Chondromyces crocatus: one gene and its partner. The protein of the gene in region 1 interacts with the protein of each later gene in a pairwise test. Links are inferred from orthologs where the notes say so. Each region holds a gene or a part of one and is shown on either strand. Other genes may lie near its edges.

Region 1 (7,244 bases):
TGCATGGCCGCCTCGTCGGCACGCACCTTGTGGATCGTGCCGCCCATGCGGTCGCGATCGGGATCAACACGCAGCTTGACGGTGAGATCGCGGCGGAGCTGGGCGACGGCGTACGGGTTCTGACCGGGGAGGCCGAAACGGCCCAGGAAGCCGAGGCCGAGCACGACGGCGTAGCTGGCGATCACGTTCTGGGGGCCTTCGTAGACCCGCGTCAGCCGGTCGTAGACCTCGACGCCTGCGTTGTGGGTGAGCCAGCGTGTGGCCTGGAGCGGGTGCTGCGCCCAGAGCGGGCGCAGGTCCGGCAGCCCCATGGCCAGCTCGTCCAGCAGTGCGGCGATGACGAACATGCCGTCGTCCGCGGCCTGCACGTCGACCTCCTGGGCGACCTTGCTCCCTTTGAGCTCGTCGAGCAGGAAGTTCGCCTGACGCAGGACGTGCTCCGGAGGTGGCCGTCGCGGCGATTGCCGCAACATGCAGATCCAGAGGAGCAGCTCCTCTCCGAAGACGCCGATGGATGTTTCGATCCGCCCTGTGTCCACGCTGAGCGGAGCTTACGTCAGCGCGCCGTCCACCGTCGACAGAGAAGCCGGGGCCGCCTATGCTCCCGCACCCCGCGACCCGCCCGAGGCGGGTCTCACCATCGCGTGAGCGGGTCCTCGTCACCTTCGGGCGAGGGGGGATCGCGCGAGCGTCCCTCCTCCAGGGCGGGCGAGGGCATCGCGTCAGCGGGCCTTCGCGGCCCCAGGAGAGACATCATGTCGGAGATCCAGAGCGTCATTGCCCGAGAGGTCATCGACTCGCGTGGTAACCCCACGGTCGAGGCCGAGGTCGCCACGCTGAGCGGGTTCGGCCGCGCCGCCGTCCCGAGCGGGGCCTCGACGGGCGCGCACGAAGCCATCGAGCTCCGTGATGGCGACAAGGGGCGTTACCTGGGCAAGGGGGTGCTCACCGCCGTCCGCAACATCGAGACGAGCCTGGGGCCCGCGATCGTCGGGATGGATGCGCTGGACCAGGCCTCGGTCGATCAGGTGCTGCTCGGGGTCGATGGGACGCCGAACAAGTCGAAGATGGGGGCGAACGCCATCCTCGCCGTTTCCATGGCGGTGGCGCGGGCCGCTGCGGACACGGTGGAGCTGCCGCTCTGGCGCTACCTGGGCGGCGCACAGGCACGTGTACTGCCCACGCCGATGCTCAACATCCTCAATGGCGGCGTCCACGCGGACAGTGGCCTCGAGGTGCAGGAGTTCATGGTCATCCCCTACGCGGCTTCCTCCTTCGCGGAGTCGCTGCGCACGGGCGTCGAGATTTTTCATACCCTGAAGGGGCTGCTCAAGAAGGACGGGCAGGTCGTCGCCGTCGGTGATGAGGGTGGCTTCGCACCGCGTCTCCCGTCGAACCAGTCGGCGCTGGAGTACGTGGTGCGCGCGATCGAGGCGGCAGGCTACAAGCCCGGCGAGGAGGTGGGCATCGCGCTCGATGCGGCGCTCAGCGAGTTCTACGACCAGAAGACCGAGCGCTACACCTTCGACAAGGCGCCCCGGACCCGCGAGGAGATCGTGGACATCTACGCGGACCTCTGCGCCAAGTTCCCGATCGTGTCCATCGAGGATGGCTGCGCCGAGGGCGACCACGCCGGCTGGAAGCTGCTCACCGAGCGGCTCGGCAAGAAGGTGCAGCTCGTGGGCGATGATCTGTTCGTGACCAACCCGGAGCGCCTCGCACAGGGGATGGCTGATGGGCTGGCGAACGCGATCCTCATCAAGCTGAACCAGATCGGTTCCGTCTCCGAGACGCTGGAGTGCATCCGGCAAGCTTCGGAGGGGGGATATCGTTCGGTCATCTCCCATCGTTCGGGCGAGACGGAGGATACCTTCATCGCCGATCTCGCGGTGGGGACCAACGCCGGCCAGATCAAGACGGGCTCGGCGTCGCGCTCCGACCGCACGGCAAAGTACAACCAGCTGCTCCGGATTGCGCACACCCTTGGCGACGGCGCACTCTTCGCGGGCCGCGCTCCGTACCGGCGGCGCTGAGCAGCCCTGTGTGGCCAGGGCTTCCGGTTCGAGCAATCGGTTGCGCAAACTGCGCATCCTGGTTGCCAACCGGACCCTGGTCGGACTCTTCTTTCAGTCCTCATGCTTGCTGGCGTCGGCGCCTACGTGGCGGTTCACGCCTCGGGTAGCGCCGCGGTCGAGCACGATGCTCCTTCCCGTGGCGCGCCTGCCGCACCCTCGAGCCTTGCGTTGGTCGGACGGTCTGCCTCTTGCAATCCGCCGTCGGTGACGCGGTTCGATCGGACCCGGATGTCCCGCTGCGTCGTCGATGACCGTCCGAACAGGCGAGGTTCGCCCCATGCGCTGCTTCCCCCTCCTCTTCTCCGTGGTTGCTTTGACGAGTTGGTCCCTGGGCCGCGAGGCCTGGGCTGAGCCGCCACCTCCTTCGTCCTCTCTTCAGCGAGACTCCGCAGACGAAGCCCGTGCCGAGGCGGACGTGGCGGGCGTGGCGGGCGTGGCTGGCGAGGCAGAGGCCTGGAAGAGTCGTCGCTTCTATGTTGGCGTGGCCGGTGGTTTTGTCTGGGCAACCGCAGAGCATCCGCAGGTCCTGCGATCGAGCTTCTCCGCCTTCTCTCTCGGTCTGCACGCAGGGTACCGACCGGTTCGTTACATGTCGGTCGGGCTCGAGTTCATGGCGTTCGAAAAGTACATGCGGCGGACCGATGGGGGAGGTGATCTGTTCGCGCCAGCGAGTTCGCTGGAACCACAGGCCGGGTGCCAGACCTGTGAGCCAGCGAAGCCTGGCGGCAAGCTGATGGCCATCTCGGCGTCCTTCGTGACTGTGGGTCCCCGGGTGGAGTTCACGCCCTTCGGAGAGGATGGGCTCTATGTGGGGGCGATGGGGGGCGCGGCCATGGTGCAAGGCCTCGATGGGTCCGCAGGGCTCGGTGGGGCCGTCCGGGCTGGGTTCCGTCTGCGGCCAGTCCCCGCTGTCACCTTGGGACTGGAGGGAGGGCTCCAGGCGCAGACCTTCAAGGGAGGGTCGGTCGTCGCGCCGTTTGCGTCACTGATTTTGCGGCCGTATTTCTGAGTGGGCGCCGCTGCGCAAGCCGTTGCGCAATCTTCCGCTCCTCAACCTCAGGCTTCACCTCCGTGTCTGCCGGGGAGTCGTGCCGATCGGTGGTCGAGCGTGCGTGTCCGAGTTGTCCACAGGCTGTGGATAAGTTGTGCGTGGGCTGGGGGAAGGTGGTGACGATCAGGCCTGCAGAGAGCGATGGAGGCCGATCTGCTCGGTGATCTCCTCGTGGAAGGCCTTGAACGTGGACTCGTCTGGCCAGGGGGGGGCGTTGCTCAGGAGACCTTTCGCGCCTCCGAGGTCGCCTTCATCGATGGCGATGACGGCAGCGGCATACCGCATGGCCCAGTACACGAGAGGGCTGACTTCTCCGGCTCGACTCAGCAGCTCTCGGTCTCCCGGCACACTCTGATGGGCGAAGGCGCGCGCCAGGGCGGCGGCCGCAGCGCGGAGGCTGAGGATCCGGTGGCGGAGCGTCCCACCCACCTCGGGCAGCGGCAGGCGCTCCAGGCGGCGCGCATGAACGAGCGCGCTGTCCAGGTCGCCTTCGAATGCATCGAGCAGGGTCTCCAGGAAGAGGCGGTGCTCGAGAGCCGCTTCCCAGGCAGGGCCTCGCTCGGCCAGCGCCAAGGCCCCGCGCGCCTTGGCGACCCAGCCGCACACTGTGAAGGCGGTCGCAGTCATCAGCGGCGCCATCGTGGCAGGGTGAGGGGCGCGTCGAAGCGCTGGAGACCAGCGGTCGAGCAACGCCCGCACGTCGCCGGAGCGGAGCACGCGTATGAGCCGTTTGCGGGCGAGCCACCGCACGCTGGCCAGGGCGAGGACCAGCCCCAGCGCCGTGCCCACGACCAGCGGTTCTCGCCAGGTGAAACGCAGGAGGGCGGCGGCGAGCGCAGCAGAGGCGATGAAGAGGAGGAGGCGGAACAGGCGCTCCCCCTGGTTTGCGCCCGCGTCATTGTTGAACGGATCCAAGACGTTCCTAACGTAAGGGTTGACGGCAATGAAGCAAGCCTCGTGCGCGCTCGTCCCATTGCGCGTTTCTGGGCTCAGGTGTCTGCCTTGGGGGGGTTGCCCACGCCGGGTCGTCTGGGGAGGGGTCATCTGGAGCGCTCGGGTGGGGTCGACGGGAGGTGGAAGGCCTCGACAGGACACCGACCATGGGCTAGAAGGGTGAAGCGTCAGTTCATGACGCCAGGACCTCATGGGTCCGCCGACAGCGCGCCGCGAACCCCGCCAGGCCCGGAAGGGAGCAACGGTAACGGAAAGCGAGTGTGGCGGGCCCTTTGCCTTTTGTCTGGGCTCACGCGGATCCGCGGACCGAGCCGGCTTCAGGCAGAGGGGCCCGCTTCGGGAGGGGGACTGGCTTCAGGCTGAGGGAGGGGGACGAGTTCGATGCCGAGCTGGGTGGCGAAGCGGAAAATGCGCTCTTCCCGGTAGAATTCGCCGAAGACGATCCTGGTGAGACCGGCGTTGGCGATCATCTTGAAGCACCCCCAGCAAGGGGAAGCGGTCACGTAGATCGTGGCGCCCTCCAGGCGGACACCATTTCGCGCGGCCTGGATGATGGCGTTGGCCTCGGCGTGGATGGTGCGCACGCAGTGGCCGTCCTCCATGAGGTGGCCTTCTTCGTCGCAGTGGGGTAGCCCGCGCAGCGAGCCGTTGTACCCGGTGGCCAGGATGATCTTGTCGCGCACGATCACGGCGCCCACGTGCTTGCGATCGCAGGTTGCGCGCGAGGCGACGTCCTCGGCGATCTTCATGAAATACTCGTCCCACGACACGCGATGTCGCTTCATGGTTCCCTCCGACCGACGGGCGGCGGTTCTACCACAGCGTCCGCGGCGCAAGCGCCCCACGACCCTCGGGAGGTCGTGCGCTCCGCAAGCTCTCCCGCCCGGTCGGGTCACGTGGTAGCGGCCCTCGGGTGAGTTCCAGTCATGGCCACAGGTCCGGTCGTCGTGTCCTCGTGTTCGGCTCCGGGGCACGCGAGCATGCGCTGGCGCGCGCCCTCGCGCGCTCGCCGTCGGTGCATGAGGTGCTCGTGGCGCCGGGAAATGCAGGGGTCGCCACGGAGCGAGCGACGGGATTCGCGCCGCTCCGTCGTGTGGCCATCACCTCCCTCGAACCCGCCGAGATGGTGCGGTTGGCTCGGGCGGAGGGCGTGGACTTGGTCGTCGTCGGGCCCGAGGCGCCGCTGTGCGAGGGGGCCGCGGATGCGCTCGCCACCGCAGGTGTGCTCACGTTCGGGCCCAGTCGCGAGGCGGCTCGTCTGGAGGCGTCCAAGGTCTTCTTGAAAGAGTTCGCCTCTCGTCACGGGATTCCCACGGCCGCTTACCGTGTGGCGCGCAGCTATGACGAAGCGGAAGCCATCCTCCGGGCGCGAGGCGCTCCGGTCGTGATCAAGGCGGATGGGCTCTGCGCTGGCAAGGGCGTGGTCGTGGCGGCCACGCTGGACGAGGCACTCGCCGCCGCGCGGGCAGCGCTGGTGGAGCGCCGCTTCGGCGCCGCTGGGGATGCCGTGATCATCGAGGACGTTCTGCCAGGGGAGGAGGCGAGCTTGCACGTCATCACCGACGGCGAAGCGTTCTGTGTGCTTCCTGTGGCGCGCGACCACAAACGAATCTTCGATGGTGATCGGGGGCCGAACACGGGGGGGATGGGCGCCTTCGCGCCGAGCCATCGGATCGCGCCGGACCTCGTGGCGCGCATCGAGGCCGAGATCCTCAGGCCGACCCTGGACGGGATGCGTGCAGAAGGGAGGCCCTTTCGTGGGGTGCTGTTCGCGGGGGTGATGATCTCACCGGCGGGGGATCCGATGCTCCTCGAGCACAACGTCCGGTTCGGGGATCCAGAGTGCGAGGTGCTCATGGAGCTGCTGGACGGCGACGTGGCCGAGCTGCTCGCTTCCGCTGCTTCCGGCGCGCTCCGGAAGGAAGTGGCGCGGCTGGTGGAGGGACGTCATGCGCTCACGGTGGTCCTGGCGGCGCGAGGGTACCCAGGTGCAGTGAAGACGGGTGACGCCATCGAGGGCCTGGAGGCGGCCGCCGCCCTGGAAGGGGTGGTGGTGCACCACGCGAGCACGGCCGAGCAGGACGGCGTGATCGTGACCGCTGGCGGCAGGGTGCTCGCCGTCACGGCGTCGGGAAGCTCTCTGGACGAAGCGCGCGAGCGCGCCTACCACGCGGCAGGGCTGATCGCGTTCGATGGTCGACAGCTTCGACACGACATCGGCGTAGACCAAGTCACTTGACCCGACCCCCACCTGCGGGTGACGACGAGGCATGCAGCCCATCGTTGACCTCGCCCCTGGAGCCGAGGACAACCTCCTGGCCGTCCGGCTCGGGGAGCTCATCCGCGACAATCTCGCCCGCCATCCATCGCGACGCGCCCAGCTCCGGGCATTCAGGGCGTCGGTCCTGGTCGTCGCCCAGGACAGCGGGGTCTCCCTGACCATGCGCTTCGACCACGGGCGCCTCACGATCCACGATGGCGCCATCGGCGTCCCGACGATCACCTTCTGCGGTGACGAAGAAGTGCTGCTGAGGCTGCCCCAGGTCGCCTTCCATCGCCGGGTCGCGGTCCCCGTGCTCGGCGTGCGACACCCACACGGGGCCGCACCGTTGCGACAGATGCTGGCGCAGCTCGTCCGCGGCGATCTCAAAATCTATGGCCTCCTGGCCCATCCGCGGCTGGTCCTTGCACTCCTCCATCTTGTGTCGCGACCCAGCGTCGACGGATAATCGCCATCGCGTGATTCCAAGGGCCGAGTGGTGTGGGTTGCACCACCCAGCCAAAGCGGTCTGAGCAGTGTCTTTTGACGGCCTCTCGGCCGGTTTGGTATGGCTGCAACATGGGCATCCGGCTGCGCTACCTCGCCCACGATCTCGAGGTGCCGTACGGCGAGTTCGTCATAGGACGGAGCGCGGACTGCCAGCTCTCGCTCGATGATCCGCTCGTGTCGCGTCGGCACGGCCTGCTCACGGTCTCCGACAAAGGGGTGACCATCGAGGATCTCGGGAGCAGGAACGGCGTCTTCGTCAATGGGGTCCGGATCACGGGCAAGAAGTCCCTCGCCGACCAGGATCGGATCACCATCGGCAGCCAGGAGATGAACCTGCTCGGGACCGTGGAACTCGCGGTCAGCCCGAACAAGACGGGCAATGCCTGGGCGCGGC
Region 2 (7,352 bases), about 10 Mb from region 1 along the record:
GTGAGGATGGCGCGGTGCCGGAGGTCATCCTGTGGACTGCGACCCCGCTTCGTGTCCAGCGCTTCCCACAGGCGCCACTTGGTCAGGTCGCCGTCCCCTACAGCCTGCGGTTGATTGCCATCGATGGTGAGACCCAGCTCGCTGCACGCTACGTGGCCCTTGAGCGCCGTCCAGAGATGGCAGACACGATCGTCACCATCAAGATTTGTCACGGCCGCTCGGCGGAATGGGCTCGCAACGCTTTCTACGACTTGAACGTGCGCGGAGTAACACCGAATGCTGGCGTGGCCCTCGCAATGAACACGAAAGACCCTGCGATGCGCATCGTCCGCGTGCTTGAGAAGCAGATTCCGCTCTTCACTGGGCGCATCAACACGGCTTCGCGGCAGGTTGGGAAGAATTCGTCCGACCTCGTGACAATCACGGCAATGCGAAACGGAGTGCTCACGCTGGCGGAGGGCATCAAGGGGGTACAGCGTGGCGCGCAGCCTCTCGACCTACAGCCTTTGCAAGTGGCCAACGTGCAGAAGGTGGCCATCGAGTGGTTCTCGCTGCTCAGTCAGATCTACTCGAAGGAGTTGGAAGATAAGCAGCACGGCATCATGGCGACGGGTGCGGTACTCGCCGCACTGGGCGCGATGGGGCACGACCTGCTCTCGTTTGCCAACGACGAGGAAGGCCGCCTCATCAAGCGTGAGGAACTCGTGAATAAGCTGCGCGGCGTGATTTGGGAGCGTGGCCCTGCCTGGTTCAACATCGCCGGTAAGGTCGGCAAAAAGGGTGACATTACCGTCGGGGGACCCAAAGAGGTGGGCTACACTATCTACAAGGCCCTAATCGACCCGGCGTCTCCCGAAGGTCGCCAGGTACGTGGCGCGTCCGCAATGGCTGCAGAGTAACGGCTGAACACGAGCCTGACAGCAGGTGGGATGCCGAACTCCGCGTGGAGATTGTCCCAAAGTCAACCTTCTCGACCCGATTCGACACGCAAAGCGGGCGTTCGGACGCCAGACTCCACGGGAGCAAGGTCAGATGTTCCTAACACCCTCGCTCAACGTGCCGAGACTCAGCGTCCCCACCCAAATCCACAGGACCCACCTGTTCGCTCAGCTCTTCGCCCAGCCTCGCGGGATCTTCGAAAACTGGCGGAGGAGAAGGGATTCGAACCCCTGGTTGAGTTACCCCAACGGCGGTTTTCAAAACCGCTGCCTTCGACCACTCGGCCACTCCTCCAGGAGATGACGTGGCGGTGGTTCGTGCCTTTTTCCGTGGCGCCTGTCAACGCTGGTGCCGACCCACCCGTGTCCCGACGCGCCCGAGGTCCTCGGGGAGGATGGGTCGAGCAGCGCGGCGGGGATCAGCTCCCGCCTTGTTTCGCGGCCTCTTCCATCTTCTTGCGGAGGCTGAGGGGCCGCATGTCGGTCCACACCTCCTCGATGTAGGCCAGGCACTCCTTCTTGGGACCGGTCTTGCCGACCGTCTTCCAGCCGAGCGGGATCTCGCGGTCGGCGGGCCAGATCGAGTACTGCTCTTCGTGGTTCACCACCACGTTGAAGATGGCGGTTTCGTCGTCGAGGATGCTCATGTCGTGCCTCCCTGGGTGGCCCGTACGGCGACGGCAGCGCGGGCGGGATGAGCACAGCGCCCCGAAGCATGCACGAGGGCTGCACTTTCTACCTGCCCCAGGTTGTACCACGCGGCCTGAACGGCGAGGAGGCCCACGACGCTCGCCCTCTCCACGATCAGCGCATGGCGAGGCGCGATGAGGTGCGGCGCGTTCGTCGCTGACGATGGCGCGCGCCCACGCTGGATCCACCGTGTCGACACGGGCGCCCAGTGATCGCGCTGACGCTCGCACCGCGGCGCCCTCGTGATGCTCGCGCCGATGACTCAGGGCCCGGCGAGCGGCGTCTTGAGCACCTTGTCGAGCCAGGTCTTCGCTCGAGCGCAGCTGCCGGTCGCGCGCGCGGCGGGAGCGGGGCTCGTGGGGCTGTCGTCGTCGACGAGGGCGGGTGGTGGGGGCGCAGGCGTCGCTGCAGCGGCACGCTCGTACGGGCCGGCGACGAGGGCGATGTCGGCGCCCTGGTGAGCCCAGGAGATCGGGCCGAGATCAGGGCGCATGCGGCATGTGCGGCCGAAGCGCGCGGTGAGGACGCGGCTCGCTTCCGCGGCGTCGCCGGGGGTGTCGAAGCGCAGGCGCCAGGCGAGGGCGTACTCCGTCCTGCCGGGGGCCTCGGTGGAAGCGCGGCGCGCGAGCACGAGGCGGTCGCCGCCCCAGCCAGCGGCAGCGGTCGCCGCGGTGTCGCGGTGAACGTACTCCTCGAAGGTGATGCGCAGGGCTTGCTCGCCCATGACGTCGTCGAACACGGGGAGAAAATCGGCCCCCAGCGGGTCGACGGGGGGGACCGGGACGTGGATGGGCGGCTCGCGCGCGGCGAGCTTCTCGGGATGCAGGAGCTGCTCGGTGCTCTCCGGGAGCGCACGCCAGATGGCGTCGACGGCGGGCCAGCCGCCCTTTCGACGAAGGCGCTGCACGAAGGCGAAACCGTCGGTGTAGGGGACGGCGAGCGACTCCTGGAGCGCGCGCGGGGTGTCGCCCACGGTCGACATCGCGGTGGAGACGGCGACGAGCTTGCGGAGGACGGCCTCGTCGATGGCGAACGCGGAGCCGGCCACCACGTCGAGCATGGCGCTCGTGGCGTCGCCCTCGATGAGCGCGTGGACGGCCGTGAGCCGGTCGCTGTCGCCAGGGCGGTACTGGAGGAGCTTGGCGAGGTCGTAGCTCTGGTCCTGGAGGGCGTGGACGAGCTCGTGGGCGAGCGTCTCCTTCGCCTCGGCGTCGTCGAGATCGTCGACGAGGTACATGGAGGCGTCGGCGGGCTCGTAGAAGCCGGCGATGCGGCCTTGAATGAGTCGGTAGGTGCCCGCCAGGTAGTCGTAGTCGGCGGGGATGATCTCGAGGGCAGCGAGGATTTCACCCTGGTAGCCGAGCACGCCGGGAGGGATCTCGCGGGCGACGTGCTCGCGGATGCGCGCAAGGATGCCCGGGCGGTCGAGGACCCGGCCAGGGACGAGGCGTCGGACCGGGAGTCCACGCGCCCGGGCGACGATGGCGAGCATGCGCTGCACCTCTTGCTGGGCGGCGGCGTTCGCGGCGCCGGTCTCGGACGCCGTAGCGTCAACACCCTCCGACGAGGGGTCGTCAGGGGACGCGACGACGAGGGGAGTCGTGGACGAGGGCGCCGTGGGGGTCGTCGTCGGGGAGGTGGGTCCACCACAGGCGGTGGCGAAGAGGGCGAGGGCGAGCGCGGGGGCAGGTCGTCTCACGAGGCCTCGTCGGCGCGGGGTCGCAGGGCGCGGATGGCGTCCGTGTAGCTGGCGATGCGCTCGTCTTCGGTGACGCCAGGTCGGGCGGCGCCGAAGACCGCGGAGCCGGCGACGAGGACCCGGGCGCCAGCGGCGATGACGTCGGGGGCCGTCTCCGCGGTGACGCCGCCGTCGACCTCGAGGGCGATGTCACGGCCCGTGGCGTCGATCATGGAACGCAGGGCGCGGAGTTTGTCGAGCGCGCCCGGGATGAAGCGCTGGCCTCCGAAACCAGGGTTGACGCTCATGACCAGGACCAGATCGACGTCCGGGAGGATGTAGCGAAGGCTCTCCTCGGAGGTGTGGGGGTTGAGGGTGACGCCCGGGAGCGCGCCGGCGGCTCGGATCTGCTGGACGGTGCGGTGCAGGTGCGTCGACGCCTCGACATGGACGGTGATCCGGTCGGCGCCCGCGTCGGCGAAATCGGCGACGTAGCGCTCGGGCTCGACGATCATGAGGTGCACGTCGACCGGCAGTCGGGTGGCGGCGCGCACGGCGCGTACGATGACCGGCCCCAGGGTGATGTTGGGGACGAAGCGACCATCCATCACGTCGACGTGGATCCAGTCGGCGCCGGCGGCCTCGACGGCACGCACCTCCTCGGCGAGGCGACCGAAATCAGCGGACAGGATCGACGGGGCGATCAGGACCTTCGGAGGGCTCACGCGCTACGGCTAGCAGGGGGCGCCTTCCGCGGCCAGGGGAGGGTGTACTAGGCTGATCGGAGGACAGGGAGCTGGATGAAAACACGCCCGATGACCAGGCTGGATTATGAACAGATCGTCCGCGTGATCGACCACTGGTGGGGCGGTCCTACCAGCGCGCTGGCTCATCCGATGTTTTTCCATCAGCTCGGCAGGCTGGCGCGGGTGGTCGAGGCGGATGGGCAGATGGTCGGGTTCCTGCTCGGTTTCCGCTGCCCCGAGGAGCCGGTGGGCTACGTCCACCTGGTGGGGATCCACCCGGGCTACCGCCGCCGGGGTGTGGGCAAGCTGCTCTACGTCTCGTTCGAGGAGGACTGCCAGCGCGAGGGATGCCTGGCAATGAAGGCCATCACCACGCTCGGCAACGAGGGTTCAGTGCGGTTCCACGCCGCGCTCGGGTGGTCCGCCGACGAGGTGGCGGACTACGCCGGCCCCGGGCGACCGCGCATCGTGTTCACCAAGGACCTCGCCCCAAGCGCTGAGAAGGCGAGCTAGGATCGGCCGCATGCCCGCAATCCAGGAACCTGATCTAGCCTCTCGGCTACGCGAGATTGGCCTCTTCGGTGGGCTCACGGACGAGGTGCTCCGCCTCCTCGCCAGCTCGCTGGAGGTGCAGGATCTCGAGCCGGGGCACGTGATTTTCCGCGAAGGGGAGAGCGGGCGAGACATGTTCGTGCTGCTCGACGGAGAAATCGAGGTGCTGAAGCGCTCCAAGCGCAACCTCGAGGCGCGGATGGCCGTGCTCGGACCGAACGATTGGTTCGGGGAGATGTCGATCCTCGACGTGATGCCCCGCTCCGCCACGGTGCAGGCCATCGCTCCTTCACGGGTGCTTCGGCTCAGCGCCCAGGATCTCGACGCGCTCTATCGCCGCGACCTCAAGGCGTACGCGCTCCTCGTGCTCAACATCGCGCGAGAGATGTCACGGCGGCTGCGGGTGGCGGACGGGCTCCTCGCGGACTTCGTCGCCAACATGCTCGACGAGTACATGAGACCGCGCTCGCCGCCACGCCGCACCTGACGCGGGCGCTCAGCAGCTTCACCGGGCAGCTCGTCAGCTGCCCCCAGCACCACCATCGCCGCCAGCGCCACCTTCACCGCCGGCGCCTCCCTCACCACCAGCGCCAGCGTCACCGCCAGCGCCACCTTCACCCCCTCTGCCACCAGCGCCGCCGGCACCACCACCTCCGCTATCGGCGCCACCCCCGCCCGAGCCGTCGCTCGGCAAGGAGGTCCCGGTGGAGGTGGATGTCGCTCCGCCGGCGCCATTGGTCGCTTCGGTGTTCGCCGGCGGCTCGGGCTGCGGGTTGAAGACACACGCGATCAGGAGCAGAGCGCTGGCGAAAGAGATGAGTATCGTGCGCACGGGTACCTCCATCTTACCGGCAGTCGCGGTTGGCTTCGCCCACCTTCACTGCGCTCCGCTGGAGCCGACCGCGTCGCCTTCACCACCAGCGCCACCGTCGCCGCCGCCTTCACCACCAGCGCCAGCGTCACCGCCAGCGCCACCTTCGCCACCTGTGCCACCTTCGCCGCCGGTGCCGCCCATTCCCCCGCGGCCTCCGGAGCCATCCAGGCTGCCCCCCGCACCGCCCGCTCCTTCACCCGTCGTCCCGCCTTCGGGATCGTTCGCACCTGCACCCAGGTCATGATCGATGGCCGGAGGTTCGGGTTGAGGATTGAAGATGCAACCGACCATCGCAGCGCCGGCTAGCACCGCAGACACCAGGAGGCGTTTCGAGGGGGTCCGCATGGCACCGTGTGCCATGGCAAAGCCCATGCCTGGCGTCCAGGGGGAGAAATCCGGCCTTCGAAGATGGTCGTCGTTCCTGGCTCGGCACAAACTGGCATGGGGGGGAGCGCACCCTGATCCGGCTGCCTTGGTGGGTGAGTCGCCCTGTCCCGGGCGGCGCGGTATGGTGCGCCGTGATTTCTGTCGATGGTGCGAACGAGCTGGTGGGCATCGCCACACGGCTCGACGAGGTGCGCAGGCGGATCGCGGAGGCTGCGCGTCAAGCAGGTCGAGCGCCGGGCTCGGTGAAGCTGATCGCGGTCTCCAAGGGCAAACCGGCGGAGGCGATCCGGATCGCGCATGGCGCAGGTCAGCTCGACTTCGGCGAGAACTACGCGCAGGAGCTGAGCGACAAGGCGCAAGCGCTGGGCGATCTGCCGCGGATCGTGTGGCACGCGATCGGGCGGTTGCAGCGCAACAAGGCGAAGGTCGTCACCCAGGTGGCAGAGGTGGTGCACGCGCTCGATCGGGCAGAACTCGCCGTCGAGCTGGATCGCCGCGCGGCATCGCTCGGGCGCGTGCTGCGGGTGCTGGTCGAGGTGAACGTCGGCGGGGAAGCCGCGAAGGGCGGATGTACCCCCGCGGAGGTGGGACGACTGCTCGACGCGACGCGCGCGTGCGCGAACCTCCGGCCGATCGGGCTGATGACCATCGCTCCTTACCTGGACGACCCCGGAGCCGTGCGTCCGTACTTCGCCGCGCTCCGGGCATTGCGCGACGAGCACGGCGGCGAGGTGGAGCTGCCAGAGCTGTCGATGGGGATGTCGCACGACTTCGAGGTGGCGATCGCCGAAGGGGCAACCTGGGTGCGGGTGGGGACGGCGATCTTCGGGTCGCGCGCCCAAGGGGTGCAGTAGGGTCGACGCATGGAGGATCGGCTGACACGGCGCGCGCTCGTGGCTCTGACGGCGGTCGGCGCGCTCCAGCTGTGCGGGTGTGGCGCGCCGCGGATGCCTCCGTCGGCGAGGCACCCGTTGATGGGCGTCGAAGCGCCCGCGTTCGAGGGGGAGGGGAGCGGGATCCGGACGGTCGGCGTGCCCGGCGACTACCTGACGCGGGTGACGGTCGTGGACTTCTGGGCTTCGTGGTGCGCCGCGTGCAACGTGACCATGCCCGCCCTGGAGATGCTCTTTCGCGAGCGGCAGGTGGACGGGGTGATGGTGATCGGGGTGAGCGTCGACGAGTCGGAGGGGGCCGCAGTGCGGATGGCGCAGCGGCTGAGGACGTCGTTCCCGATCGTGATGGATCCTTCCCGGCGCATCGCCAGCGACTACGGGGTCTCGCAGCTCCCGCTCACCTTCGTGATCGACGCGAACGGCAGGGTGCGCTGGGTGGGAGATGATCCGGGCCTCGCGCGGCGTGCCGTGGAGGTGCTGCTGTCGGAGGGGCGAAGGCCGGTGCTGCAATGAATCCGATGCGTGGGCGCCGATCCGGGGGTGGCTCGGGGCGGCAAGGGCCAACCCTGTTCGAGGCTGCCGCGCAGCGGGATC

What was found. The genes of interacting proteins can lie anywhere in the genome.
Region 2: the proteins of eno (region 1) and rpe interact in binary tests that used the Escherichia coli proteins (3 or more experiments, as listed by UniProt). The link is inferred for Chondromyces crocatus from one-to-one orthologs.

What each region holds. Positions count from the first base shown.
Region 1 is NZ_CP012159.1:11,191,021-11,198,264, reverse strand. Bases 78-2,894 are described here. They hold eno (phosphopyruvate hydratase), read left to right. Parts: upstream 78-755; coding sequence 756-2,033; downstream 2,034-2,894. Other genes in these bases: CMC5_RS45555 (hypothetical protein), read left to right, coding at 2,665-2,894; CMC5_RS40825 (DotU family type IV/VI secretion system protein), read right to left, coding at 78-539. In the rest of the region: more of CMC5_RS40825, read right to left, coding at 1-77; more of CMC5_RS45555, read left to right, coding at 2,895-3,084; CMC5_RS40810 (hypothetical protein), read right to left, coding at 3,250-4,041; CMC5_RS40805 (deoxycytidylate deaminase), read right to left, coding at 4,398-4,865; purD (phosphoribosylamine--glycine ligase), read left to right, coding at 4,994-6,319; CMC5_RS40795 (hypothetical protein), read left to right, coding at 6,351-6,809; CMC5_RS40790 (FHA domain-containing protein), read left to right, coding at 6,920-7,244. UniProt on the Escherichia coli protein: Catalyzes the reversible conversion of 2-phosphoglycerate (2-PG) into phosphoenolpyruvate (PEP). It is essential for the degradation of carbohydrates via glycolysis.
Region 2 is NZ_CP012159.1:751,799-759,150, reverse strand. Bases 2,178-5,102 are described here. They hold rpe (ribulose-phosphate 3-epimerase), read right to left. Parts: upstream 4,032-5,102; coding sequence 3,324-4,031; downstream 2,178-3,323. Other genes in these bases: CMC5_RS02825 (cyclic nucleotide-binding domain-containing protein), read left to right, coding at 4,576-5,091; CMC5_RS02830 (GNAT family N-acetyltransferase), read left to right, coding at 4,107-4,565; CMC5_RS02840 (hypothetical protein), read right to left, coding at 2,178-3,327. In the rest of the region: CMC5_RS02855 (DNA sulfur modification protein DndB), read left to right, coding at 1-899; CMC5_RS02845 (MbtH family protein), read right to left, coding at 1,358-1,585; more of CMC5_RS02840, read right to left, coding at 1,891-2,177; CMC5_RS43920 (hypothetical protein), read right to left, coding at 5,125-5,436; CMC5_RS43915 (hypothetical protein), read right to left, coding at 5,482-5,769; CMC5_RS02810 (YggS family pyridoxal phosphate-dependent enzyme), read left to right, coding at 5,997-6,719; CMC5_RS02805 (TlpA disulfide reductase family protein), read left to right, coding at 6,729-7,271; CMC5_RS02800 (replication-associated recombination protein A), read left to right, coding at 7,277-7,352. UniProt on the Escherichia coli protein: Catalyzes the reversible epimerization of D-ribulose 5-phosphate to D-xylulose 5-phosphate.